4 regions of the Alkalibacterium sp. m-11 genome follow, and region 4 is predicted to be linked to each of the others. Evidence: riboswitches for the same ligand, from Rfam matches in the RefSeq annotation. Region 4 holds a riboswitch; each other region holds the start of a gene.
The links. A riboswitch is a leader RNA that binds a small molecule or an ion and turns the genes downstream of it on or off. The one in region 4 is predicted to bind thiamine pyrophosphate.
Positions count from the first base shown of each region.

Region 1: it holds a riboswitch for thiamine pyrophosphate, as region 4 does, so the genes downstream of both, thiM (hydroxyethylthiazole kinase) here and tenA (thiaminase II) in region 4, are expected to answer to the same signal.
Region 2: it holds a riboswitch for thiamine pyrophosphate, as region 4 does, so the genes downstream of both, ACYQ2O_RS10215 (YkoF family thiamine/hydroxymethylpyrimidine-binding protein) here and tenA (thiaminase II) in region 4, are expected to answer to the same signal.
Region 3: it holds a riboswitch for thiamine pyrophosphate, as region 4 does, so the genes downstream of both, thiT (energy-coupled thiamine transporter ThiT) here and tenA (thiaminase II) in region 4, are expected to answer to the same signal.

Region 1 covers NZ_BAAGIR010000024.1:19,968-23,087, forward strand. Annotated here, with positions in the region: gene ACYQ2O_RS04385 (arsenate reductase family protein) at 114-488, shown strand; gene ACYQ2O_RS04390 (glycine cleavage system H family protein) at 478-834, shown strand; gene ACYQ2O_RS04395 (2-hydroxymuconate tautomerase) at 891-1,070, shown strand; TPP riboswitch at 1,200-1,296, shown strand; gene thiM (hydroxyethylthiazole kinase) at 1,386-2,192, shown strand; gene thiD (bifunctional hydroxymethylpyrimidine kinase/phosphomethylpyrimidine kinase) at 2,189-3,004, shown strand; gene thiE (thiamine phosphate synthase) at 3,001-3,120, shown strand, end outside.
Region 2 covers NZ_BAAGIR010000128.1:1,638-4,757, reverse strand. Annotated here, with positions in the region: gene ACYQ2O_RS10225 (AAC(3) family N-acetyltransferase) at 1-338, shown strand, start outside; gene ACYQ2O_RS10220 (GNAT family N-acetyltransferase) at 372-890, shown strand; TPP riboswitch at 986-1,090, shown strand; gene ACYQ2O_RS10215 (YkoF family thiamine/hydroxymethylpyrimidine-binding protein) at 1,132-1,758, shown strand; gene ACYQ2O_RS10210 (ECF transporter S component) at 1,758-2,345, shown strand; gene ACYQ2O_RS10205 (ABC transporter ATP-binding protein) at 2,338-3,120, shown strand, end outside.
Region 3 covers NZ_BAAGIR010000083.1:1,026-4,145, reverse strand. Annotated here, with positions in the region: gene cls (cardiolipin synthase) at 1-1,321, opposite strand, end outside; gene thiT (energy-coupled thiamine transporter ThiT) at 1,412-1,978, opposite strand; TPP riboswitch at 2,069-2,174, opposite strand; gene ACYQ2O_RS08565 (ribonuclease J) at 2,201-3,120, opposite strand, start outside.
Region 4 covers NZ_BAAGIR010000130.1:2,310-5,429, forward strand. Annotated here, with positions in the region: gene ACYQ2O_RS10280 (PTS sugar transporter subunit IIA) at 22-528, opposite strand; gene ACYQ2O_RS10285 (undecaprenyl-diphosphate phosphatase) at 722-1,549, shown strand; TPP riboswitch at 1,627-1,728, shown strand; gene tenA (thiaminase II) at 2,034-2,702, shown strand.

The sequences.
Region 1 (3,120 bases), on a different contig from region 4:
AGTTACTTTTGATAGTGAAGAAACATAAGCACAGTCATTCACCACTGGAATCCTCTCATTTATTTTTTGACTCAAGTGGTCTATAATTGAAAAAGATAACTAGGAGGGACGTTATGAAATTTTATTGTCACCCACGTTGTTCAACGTGCAGAAAAGCGAAAAACTGGCTGGAAGAGCAGTCAGTACCTTACCAGGAAATTAGTCTGCTGGAGGAGACCCCGTCAAAAGAAAGCTGGGTAAGGATCCTGTCAGACACTGATCGCTCGATCAAATCTTTTTTTAATACGAGCGGAAATGTTTACAGAGAACAGAACCTTAAAGAAAAACTTCCGGAAATGTCTGTAGAAGAAGCAGCGGAGTGGCTGTCCTCAAACGGGATGGTAGTCAAAAGACCGTTTGCCATTGAAGGAGACACATATACATCAGGCTTTAAAATCGATGAGTACGAACGTGTCTGGAGTAAAGGAGAGCAGAAAGATGTCAATTAAATATCACGCTAATGGATTGTGGATCGAGAAATTATCGCCATCAGATTATCGCATCGGTCTATCCGAAAAGGGCCAGGACGATTTAGGAGAAGTCATGTTCGTGGAAATCAGTACAGAACCTGGGAATCTGAAAGCAGGAGAGGCCATTATCAATGCTGAAGGGGCTAAAGCAGTGACTGAGCTGACAATACCTTTTGACGTGACAGTTAAGGAAGTCCACGTTGAAGTTGAAGATGAGCCTGACTTACTGAACTCATCTGACAAAGAGGATAACTGGCTGCTTCTGGTAACAGACATTGATGATTCAGTGTTCAATTCGCTTAATACAGATCCTTTTGCTGAATAAGCTGAAATCTTGCTGGATCGTGATGCGCATTAAACAAGCGAAAGGAGGCAGATGAGATGCCGATCGTACATGTAGAAATGATTGAAGGCCGTTCTAAAGAACAGAAAGAAGGGCTGATCAGAGACGTTGTAAAAGCAGTTGAGACCCATACGGGTGCACCTAAAGAAGCAGTGACTGTGATCATCAACGAAATAAATAAGGAAAACATTGCTACTAAAGGCGAATACCACGGATAATAAGTTAGAGGGCGCAGACAGGATCTGTGCTCTCTTTTCTATAAGTGTATTTTAAAATTCAGAAGCTAGCTTAGATAGGGTTTCCTAGTCTGTTTACCGAAACTATGATAAACTGGTAGTAATGAAGTCTGATATCATCAGGGGAGCTTAAAGGCTGAGAAAGGTAAGACCTGACCCATGACCTGATCTAGGTAATGCTAGCGAAGGGAGATGTATGTTTCAAGCAGGAGACAGACGAATGCTTGACTATACTAAAATCTTCCACGTGCCTGGTGGAAGATTTTTTGTCTACATAACACAAACAGGGGGGTCAAGATGAATTCTGACCATGCTATTTTACACATTAAAGACCAGAATCCGCTGGTACACACGATCACTAATCAGGTTGTCGCTAATGATGTTGCCAATGTGCTGCTGGCCATTGGTGCGTCACCCATTATGGCAATTGCAAAAGAAGAGGTCGAAGAAGTAACGGGTATGGCCGAGGCCCTCGTCATTAATATGGGTACACTGACTTCTGATTCACTGGAAAGCATGATTCTGGCCGGACGACAGGCAAACGCTCAAGGCAAACCGGTCATTCTGGATCCTGTTGGTGTCGGAGCAACGACTTTTAGAAAACAATCAGCTCAAAAACTTTTTGAAAATGTTGACATGACGGTGATTCGAGGCAATGCATCAGAAATTGCGTCTCTAGTCGGTGTCAGCTGGCAGTCAAAAGGAGTGGATTCCAAAGATGAAGCCACCTCGCCAGTGGATGTTGCAGTCAGCTTGGCTAAGAAAAGACACTGTATTGTAGCTGTATCCGGAAAGACGGATATTGTCACAGATGGCACAAGAGTATTTGCTGTTTCGAATGGCGATCAGCTGATGGCAAAGATCACTGGAAGTGGCTGTATGATGAGCGGAATCATCGGAGCTTTCCTTGGAGTAGTAGATGAATCTGACATGCTCAGTCGAGTTGTACTTGCTCATGCCGCTTTCGGGATAGCTGGAGAGAGGGCGGCGGACTCGAACATAAATCGGCCGGGAAGTTTCAGGGCGGCACTGATCGATGTGCTCCATAGTCTAACAGATGACGACCTGACTAAACACACACGAATAGAAAGGATAATCCAATGAGTAAAAGTAAAATACCACAAGTGCTGACTATTGCAGGAAGTGACAGTGGCGGAGGCGCAGGCATACAAGCGGACTTGAAAACTTTTCAGGAACGTGACGTTTTTGGCATGTCAGTGATAACGGCTATAACAGCTCAAAATACGACTGGGGTACAGGGCGTTCACCCTGTACCGATCGAAATGGTCAAGCAGCAGTGGACGTCGGTCCTGTCTGATTTTAATGTCGCTGCAATCAAGACAGGAATGCTGGTCAATGGGGAGTATATGAAAGCAGTAGCTGAAGTACACAAAGAAGTGGCGTCTATTCCTCTAGTTATTGATCCTGTGATGATTGCTAAAGGCGGGCATCCATTAATGGAAAAGAGTGCTATCTCTGTCATGCGGGAAATCCTGGCTCCTCTCGCTATGGTGATCACACCTAATATTCCTGAAGCAGAAGCACTGGCTGACATGTCCATTTCTTCAAAAGAAGATATGGTCAAGGCAGCCGAACGATTGCAGGAAAAAGGGTGTAGAAATATTGTCATAAAAGGAGGACATGCAGTGGACGAGTCCCATGCAGATGATCTGCTGATGCTTGAAAACGGTGAACAGATATGGCTGCGTTCAGAACGTATCGATACGAAAGAAACCCACGGAACTGGCTGTACCTTTGCTGCCTGCATTGCTGCAGAGTTAGGAAAAGGGCATTCAGTGGAAGAGTCCGTACGAACAGCTAAGAAATTTATCCAGGCTGCAATCAGGAGTCACTTGGGTATCGGACATGGACATGGACCGACGAATCACTGGGCATACAGAAAGGAACACGAATGACACGAGATATTAAAGCTATGCTGGAAATTTACTTTATTGCCGGCACGCAGGACTGCAAAGAAAAGTCGCTCATCCATACCCTTGAGGAAGCTCTTCAGGCAGGTATAACTTGTTTT
Region 2 (3,120 bases), on a different contig from region 4:
AAGGCTCGCCGCTCAAAAAACTTTATGACGAGAATGCCCTGATTCTGGCAGTCGGAACGGATTATGACACCTCAACGGCCATGCACTTAGGCGAATACCGTGCACCGAATCCGACACTCAAACCTGAAGGGACAGCCATCCTGGAAAAAGGTATCAGAGTCTGGCGGACATATGACGACATCGAATTGGATGAATATCAGTTTAGTGCCATTGGAAACGAGCTCGAGAAAAATGGTCTAGTTACAATCGGAAAAATAGGCAAAGCAGAAGCCAGACTTTACCGGGTCAGAGATGCGGTCGATCAGTCGACCAGACACTTTACGGCACTTAGAAAATAGACATAAACTTCTTAAGCAAAAGGGGAGAACCGAATGAGCACGTATTTTAAATTGGTTGGACTAGAGGATCTGGATACCCTTCAGGCTATCAGTATCGAGACCTTTACAGATACGTTCGAAAAAGACAACACAGAAGAAAACATGACAGATTACCTGTCCAAAGCCTGTACAAAAGAGAAGCTGAGTCAGGAGCTCGCCACAGAAGGGTCACGATTTTACTTTCTATATGCAGACGATGAACTGGCCGGTTATCTGAAACTGAATGCAGGAGAAGCGAGAACGGAAGACATCGATCCTGATGGACTGGAAATCGAACGGATCTATATCCGTACTGGATTCAAGCGCAGAGGGTTGGGGACGAGTCTTTTAAACAAGGCAGTCGAGACAGCTGAAGAACAGGGCTGCACGAGCATCTGGCTGGGTGTCTGGGAACATAACGAGCCTGCGAAAGCATTCTATAAAGCCAAAGGATTCAAGAAAGTAGGGAGTCACTCCTTTTTCATGGGGAACGACGAGCAGACGGACTGGATTATGCTTAAAAGCCTCAGTTAGACAAGGGGGGGCAGAAAACAGATGAAAGCAGTTAAAAATGTATTGTATTCTGTTCGTCAAATTGGTATAGTCATTGTGGTACAACAAAATTAAATACGGAAGATCCTGGGAGTCTCGAATTGGAGGCTGAGAGTGATGTATATCAGACCAGTAACCTGATCAGCGTAATGGCTGCGTAGGAAGTATCTTATATATTATGGCTCTTTCCTATGGTTTTTTTTCGTTAGGAGGAGTTTTTTTCATGCAGAAAAACTATGTCAACTACGGAAATTGTTCAGTCGGAAAGCCTGGTTCCACTTTGGAAATTACAGGCGCACGTTTCAATTTATCGCCGATGAGTGACGATTTCAAATCGATCATTTTAGGTGCGATCAAGCAGGTCGATCTATCGAAAGTCTGGGCACAGACCGACCATATTTCAACAGTTTACCGTGGGAAAGAAGAAGCGGTATTCGATGCACTGAAGGCTGCCTTTTTGTATGCCTACAAGGAAGGGGTTCATATGACTCTCGAATCGACTATTTCAAAAGGGTGTCCCGGAGATACGGACAGTGACTACACACTGGAACTTGACGATCCAAGAGTCAATCAGGCCGAAACAGAAGCAATCGATTTTCCGGTAATCGGGAAGTTTGCCCTTTACCCAATGGGCTCTGACAACTATATGGCAACTATTGCCAAGGTCGTCAACGAAGGGATCGATAGAGGTGTGGTGACAGGTTCTGGTCATTACGGAACGAATCTGGGTGGCAGCGCACAGGATGTCTTCGACTATCTGGAATATGTGTCGCACACAGTCGGCAGTGAAGTCAGTCACTACATCAGTCAATTCACCTTGCACTGTAACGTACCGGAGGGAGAAATCTAATGAACAGAAAACCATTAAGTCTTCGCGACTATTTGTTGATGTCTTTGATTGCCGTCGTTTTTGGGATTGTCTTTTTAATGGCTGTATATGCGGGAACTGCTTTGACTGCTGTACTGACACCGATGGGACTCGGCATACTCGGCTATGAACCCTTTTATGGTATCTGGTACTCGGCAGCCCTTGTCACGACCTACATGATTAGAAAGCCGGTAGTCGGTGTTGTCACTGAAGTGGCCACTGCACTCGTGCAAATCCTTTTAGGCAATATGTTCGGAGCAATCGTACTGATCTCTGCTTTTATTCAGGGCATGGGTGTCGAGCTGGCCTTCTTCGCTACTCGCTATGAAAAATACACTTACAAAGTATCGATGCTGGCTGCCGTAATCACCACACTATTGTCCTTTGTCTGGACAGGGTACAGAGCCAACTATCTGGCTATGAACTGGGGTATCGTCCTGTCGATTTTCGTCATTCGTCTGTCGAGCGCCTTGTTTTTCACCGGTTTCGTGGCAAAATGGTTGTGTGACAAGCTTAATGAAGCCGGTGTACTGAATCATAACCTGAAAGAAAGTGACGCCGTTGAATGAACCCGTTCTATCCATAAAGAATCTGACATTTGAAATAGACGGAAAACAGCTGATTGACCAAGTCAGTCTTGATATTCAACCGGGTGAGACCGTCCTTCTCTGCGGGAGAAGCGGCAGCGGGAAAAGCACCCTGGCTAACTTGATAAATGGGTATTATCCCGAATACGGCGGAAAGCAGGCTGTTGACCGACTTGCCATAAAAGGAGAGGACATAAGCAGACTGTCGGTAGTCGAGCGTTCAGATAAAGTACAGACAATCTTCCAGAATGCCCGGCTGTCTTTTTCCATGCGGACGCTGAGAGAGGAAATGGTCTTTTGTCTGGAAAACAAACGCAAAGCTGTAAGCGAGATAAATCAGGTGATTGAGCAGAAGGCCGCACTATTCGGTCTGAGAAATCTGCTGGACCGCTCCTTTGATGATTTGTCCGGCGGGGAACTGCAAAAAGCCGCCTTTATCTGTGCCTCGCTGACTGACGTGCCGCTCTTCATTATGGACGAACCTTTTGCCAACATGGACGATGAAACGGTTGAGACTTACATGAGCTACATCAATGAGCTGACTGCCAGTGGTAAAGCGGTTCTCATAATCGATCATCATGTCAAAAGATGGGCTGATGTAGACCGCTGGCTTCTGATGGATGCTAAGCAGCAGCTGACCGATTTGTCCGAACTGGCAGATCAAGAGTCACGAATCAGACGCTTGATGGCTGAAGGCATCTGGCTTGATGAGCTTGAATTGAATAGAAAGCCGGTTCAGTCGGACGAATCTGTTTTG
Region 3 (3,120 bases), on a different contig from region 4:
CGAGGTAACGATCATAAATAAATGCATTGACTTCAAAATTCAGACGGAAACTTCTTATATCAAAATTTGCAGTCCCTACTGATAAAATCTCACCGTCTATCACAATAACTTTGGAATGAAGAAATCCATTGTCGTAAATATGAACTTCTGCCCCACTCTTTACCAGTTCTTCTGCGTAGCTTAGAGTGGCACGATAAATAAATGGATGATCCGGCTTGTTAGGTATCATCACTTTCACTTTGATGCCTGACAGGATGGCTATTTTGATTGTTTCCATCAATGCTTCATCAGGAATGAAATAAGGTGTCTGGATCAAAACGGATTCTTTAGCCATACTGATCATTTTGATGAACCCTTTCTTGATGGCATGCATCTCATTGTCCGGACCACTGGAAACGATCTGCATATCTGTAGACCCTTTTAGACTTGAAAACGGGAAATAAACTTCCCCATAGTTTACTTGCTTGTCTTTAGATGATGCGTTCCAGTCCATTAAAAATCGAGTCTGCAGAGTAAGCACACCATTTCCCTCTATTCTTAGATGGGTATCTCTCCAGTAGCCCATTTTTTCGTACATACCCAGATAATCATCGCCAACGTTAAATCCTCCAGTGTAGCCGACTTTTCCGTCAACCACTACGATTTTCCGGTGATTTCTATAGTTTAGACGCAGGTTGATCAGGAAAAATTTCGAGCCGAAAAACGGTTCAGCATGGCCGCCGTATGTTCTCAGTTTGTTGAAGAAATCTTTGCCCAGTACTCGGGCACCAACCGGGTCGTACAATACTTTGACCTCAACTCCCTGTTTCGCTTTTTCTTCTAGAGCCCTCAAGAGTCTCAGACCTATATTATCCCCTCTAAAGATATAATACGTCACATGAATATGATGCTCTGCTTTCTCAATATCTCTTATGAGCTGGTCGAATTTTTCCTCTCCATCACTTATAATTCTTACTTTATTGCCTTTTGTTAAAACAGCCTGATTACTTTCCAGAAATAAACGGACCATTTCAAATGTCTTATCCTGATAATTTGATTCAGGAACATCAAGGTTCTCTGATTCGATCAGACTCTTCTGTGACTCGACCAGCTGAGGCATCCCGATGCGGTCCTGACTTCGAAGATCAAAAATAGATTCCTTTGATATTTTTCTTCCTAAAAACAGATAGATCACAAATCCGAAACCTGGCAGCATCGTAATGACCAGCAGCCAGGCCCAGATCGCTGCGATGTCCCGTTCCTTTTCTTTAAACACAGTAAATATGGCTAAAGCCGAGTTCAGAAAAATAAACCCCCAGAAAATCGTGCTTAAAATCGTCATACAGGTCTCCTTCATACACTAAGGTAATGTTATTTATCTTAGTGTACATTAGCCTGTAACCTCCTGTCCACTATCTTAAGCCGGCAACAGTTATTTCCCTTTAGGAACAAAAATCAGTGGAGACCGGTCATACAGCATCAGCAATACGATCATGGTCACTAAGGCGGTCGAGATCATACTCAGACCGTTCATGACTAGAGAAAATGTAAAGGCACTGAGTCCCCATAAAGCATAGTCTCCCCAGAATATCCAGCCGGCTATAAAGTGCCAGAAATACCGAGCGGCAGCTCCAACTAGAACAGCAGCGACGATAGTCATGTTTACCCGTTTTCCTTTCTGGTTTCTGATCCCCTCAAGAATGTCTTTGGAGTAGAATCCGGCCAGCCCAATGCTCGCATAGGTGATTGTGTATTCAATAATGACTTGATACACATTCAGCATGTATACCGATCCTGTAACAAAATGAAGGATCCCCCATAAAAAACCGGCAAATATCCCTGGCCCCAAACCTCTTCTGATAGCGTAGAAAGTCAACGGAATCATGCCTAAGGAAACACTGAATGACGACCCTATTCCTGAGGGAATCCAGGAGAGCACCATCCCAAGTGCGGCAAATAAAGTCCCTTCAAGATAGATCCTCAACTGTCTGTTCTGCATAAAAAAATCTCCTCCTCTAGTTAGTTTACTGAACTAGGGAAGGAGATTATGACATTTATGAGAGCGCGCTTGTGCCTACTCTGATCTGTCGATCTCAGTTAAGTACTCTTCCTGCGCACGTATGAACGTACAGGTTCTAAGGGTCTGAACTCACAGTTCACTCTCAGCCAATATATTGACTCCCCTAGTACAGTATCTGATATTTAATTATATACAAAATAATTATCTCGTAAAGCGTCTGTTCTGATTGACTTCCATAATTACTGGAAGAATGATCGGTCTTCTCTTCGTTTTCTTGAACAGGTGGTTATTCAGGCCTTCACGAATATCCTGTTTGATTGAACCCCAGTCAAAATCGTTATGCTTGAGATTTTTTTTGACTATACTCTTCACTATTTCCGTCGATTCATTAATCAGATCCTGACTCTCTTTTACAAATACAAATCCGCGCGTAACGATATGAGGATCAGACACGATACGCTGCTTTTTACGGTCGATTGTAACTACTGCAACGAAAATACCATCTTCTGACAACAGACGTCTGTCACGCAAGACAATGTTCCCGATATCACCGATACCTATCCCGTCGATCAGTGTATTATCTGCAGATACCTGTCCGCTTTGTGTCATTTTATTTTTAGCATAGCTAACGACGTCACCATTACTCAAAATAAAGATATTCTGATAAGGGATTCCTGTCTCATTTGCCAGGTCTGCATGGGCAGCAAGCATTCTGTATTCACCCTGAATCGGTATGAAGTAAGTCGGTCTCAGCAGGTTGATCATCAGCTGCAGATCATTAGGCGTCGCATGCCCGGACGCTTTCAGTCTGCTGGATAACTTGACTACTGTCCCACCGGCTCTATAAATCAGGTTTTCTGTCTCAGCTACCATGACTTCCATTGCTGTAGATGGGCTGGTAGCAATAAACACAAGATCCCCTTCTTTGATGTTCACCTGATCATGATTAGATGTAGCCATACGGTTGAGTGTTTTGATTGGCTCACCCGCTGATCCCGTTTCGAGAACCAGAATTTCGTCGTCATCATATTTATCGATTTTACTGATAGGTTCAATCAGATGTTCATCAGGCAGTGTCAGCTTGTCAAGATCCATGGCTGTTTCTAGAATAGCTTCCAGGT
Region 4 (3,120 bases):
TTCCGAGGCTTTTTTAGTGTGTTATTTAGAAGAAACAGAACCGATTTCTGCGCCTTTTTGGGTTTCTCCAGTAGTTGACAGGTCATAATCTCCTACTTGATCCATGTTGGTGAAAACGATGATGACTGTGTTTTCTTTACCGGCAGCTTTCAGGCCTTCAAGGTCTACTGTAGAAATTTTAGTTTCCGGTGTAACCGTGTCGCCTTCTTTGACTAAAGTGTCAAATGGTCCGCCTTCAAGTTCTACAGTGTCGATACCGATGTGAATCAGAACTTCTATGCCGTTATCCAGCTCAAGTCCAACTGCGTGCTGAGTCGGAAAGACACTGACAACCTTACCTGAAGCTGGTGAATAGATGTCGCCATCGCTTGGTACAACACCAAACCCGTCTCCCATCATTTTCTGTGAAAAGACCGGATCATCCACTTCATCGATTGGAATAACTTTTCCATTAACAGGGTTGCTTAATACGACTTTCGTTTCTTTAGGTTCATTCCCTTTTCCTTTTAAAAAGTCAAATACTCCCATATTTCTCCCTACTTTCTTAATATTTTGTGCTGACAGTATACATAATTTCCTATACGTATTCTATAAATAATAGTAACACATCCTAGTGTAAACAAAAACTAAAAAGATTTTGTGATGAATTCTTCATATTCTTATGGTTTTTTAACGCCTGTTTTTGTTAAGATGGAAGAGTTGAATTTAACTAAAAGGAGATATGACTGTGTTATTAGAATTAATAAAGTCCATCATACTGGGCGTAGTACAAGGAATTACAGAATGGCTCCCTGTCAGCAGCACCGGACACATGATCCTGGTAGACGAGTTTCTCATACTTAATACTACTGACGAATTCAAGGAAATGTTCCTTGTAGTCATTCAGCTGGCTTCCATTATGGCGGTAGTTCTGCTTTATTTTAAAAAACTTAACCCCTTTGACTCAGGTAAAAATGATCTGCAGAAAAAAGAAACCTGGCATATTTGGTACAAAGTACTTATCGGTATCATTCCTGCAGGAGTATTCGGCATACTGTTTGAAGATGCCATCCATGACCTTTTCTATAACTGGATTACAGTAGCAGTAGCCCTCATCATCTATGGGGTCGCATTTATCGTAATAGAGAAACGTAATGAAGGAAAGATTCCAACTATAGCAACTTGGGAAGATTTAAATTATAAAGTCGCCCTCATGATTGGTTTCTTTCAGGTGCTTGCTCTGATTCCAGGTACATCCCGTTCAGGTGCAACTATTGTCGGGGCCATCCTTATTGGAACAGCCCGTCCGATTGCTGCTGAATATTCTTTCTTCCTGTCCATACCCGTGATGATGGGTGCAAGTCTGATCAAACTGCTGGGTTTCGGCTTTACTTTCACATTAGAAGAATTGCTCATTCTGATCGTCGGCTGTATTGTATCTTTCCTGGTATCAATCTTTGCAATCAAATTCCTAATGAACTATATCCGTCGAAATGACTTCAGCTCATTCGGCTGGTACAGGATAGCTGTAGGTTTCGTCGTCATCGGATACTTCTGGCTGATTGGGTAAATCATTTAGTTCTGTTCCTTTTTTCTTGCGATACGAGGACACATATGCCATAATGACTTTGAAAGATAATTGAATATCTCTTTCACTAGGGGAGCCGCTGACGGCTGAGAAAAGCAATGCTTTGACCCTTGGAACCTGATCTGGTTAACTCCAGCGTAGGGAAGTGGAGCTTAGATCATTATGTATGGAGTGTTTTAAACGACTCTCCAACGTTCATCATGACTTTTAAGTTATGCCGCCCTGCAGATTAGCAGAGCGGCTTTTTTTGCAGTCAGATAACTTAAATATATTGATGAAGTTAAATGCGTAGATCCATTCCCATTCTTCTCGCGCCCTTCACTTCCTGTATCAGTCCGCTTTTCTCAGTCGGTGTTCTTCTTGTTCGTCTTGTTCTTTTGGTTCGTCTGCCCGTCAGCTATAGTTCTTTTAAGCAGAGACCATAAAGTCCGCAAATTGTAATTACCATACTACTGGAGGCTAAACCATGTCATTTACCGAAGAATTAAGGCAAGAAGCTGATTCAATATTCCAGTCTATTTTCAGACATCCATTCGTACAAGGAATAGGATCTGGAAAGCTTGAAGCTGAACAGCTTATACACTATGTCAAACAGGATTTTGAATACTTAAATACCTTTAATCAAGTATACGGTATAGCTATTTCAAAAAGTGTACTTAGAGAAGATATGGCAGTTTTTAACAATCAGATCACTTTTATTCTGGATGCTGAAGTACATCCTCACACTAATTTCTGTCAGGTAGCTGGTGTCAGATACGAAGATTTGCAATACGAACCTCTAGCACCGTCTGCCCATCATTACACCCGTCACATGCTTGATGTCGCCCAGCGAGGAAGTTTTGGAGAGATCCTCGCTGTTCTGCTCCCTTGTCCGTGGACGTATCTGGAAATCGCTCATTACCTTAAAGAGAATTTTTCTATAGATGAGGCTCATCCTTTTGCTGAATGGATTTCCTTCTATGCAAAAAATGAAGTGGATACGATTATCAATACATTCAGAACACGTCTTGATGCTTATGCCGAAACAGCTTCTGACACTGAGAAAGCCATCATGAAGGAAGCTTTTGTCAAAAGCTGTCAGCTGGAATGGATGTTCTGGAATATGGCATATGAGATTGAAAAGTGGCCGGTCTGAGTAAGCGTTCTGAGTGAGGAAACAGGTGGAATTGACTTGGTCAGCTAGTTTACGACCCTACTCGAGGTCGAGATTGTAATTGAGTGTGTTCTAAGACTCATCATACAGCCTACTCATCCAATCCAAAAGCTAAAATGTCCATACCCATACACTAAATTTCTAATTTGAGTATAGAAAAAGCCGTCAAATCGAGTGGAAATTTCCCTGACTCGATTTGACGGCTTTTATTTTGACTAATCAGCACATGATGAAACAACCTAGAATTTTTCATATCACTGAATAAGGAATCCTTTTAACGTAATTCCGAAAGAAGTCTCCCACTTCTAAGCGTATGGGTGCGAAGCACCAGTGAAAGTGGGAGATGAATTTCGGTCAAGCGATAGCTTGAAGTGGTTAATCTGTCCTTTTTGTTGTATAC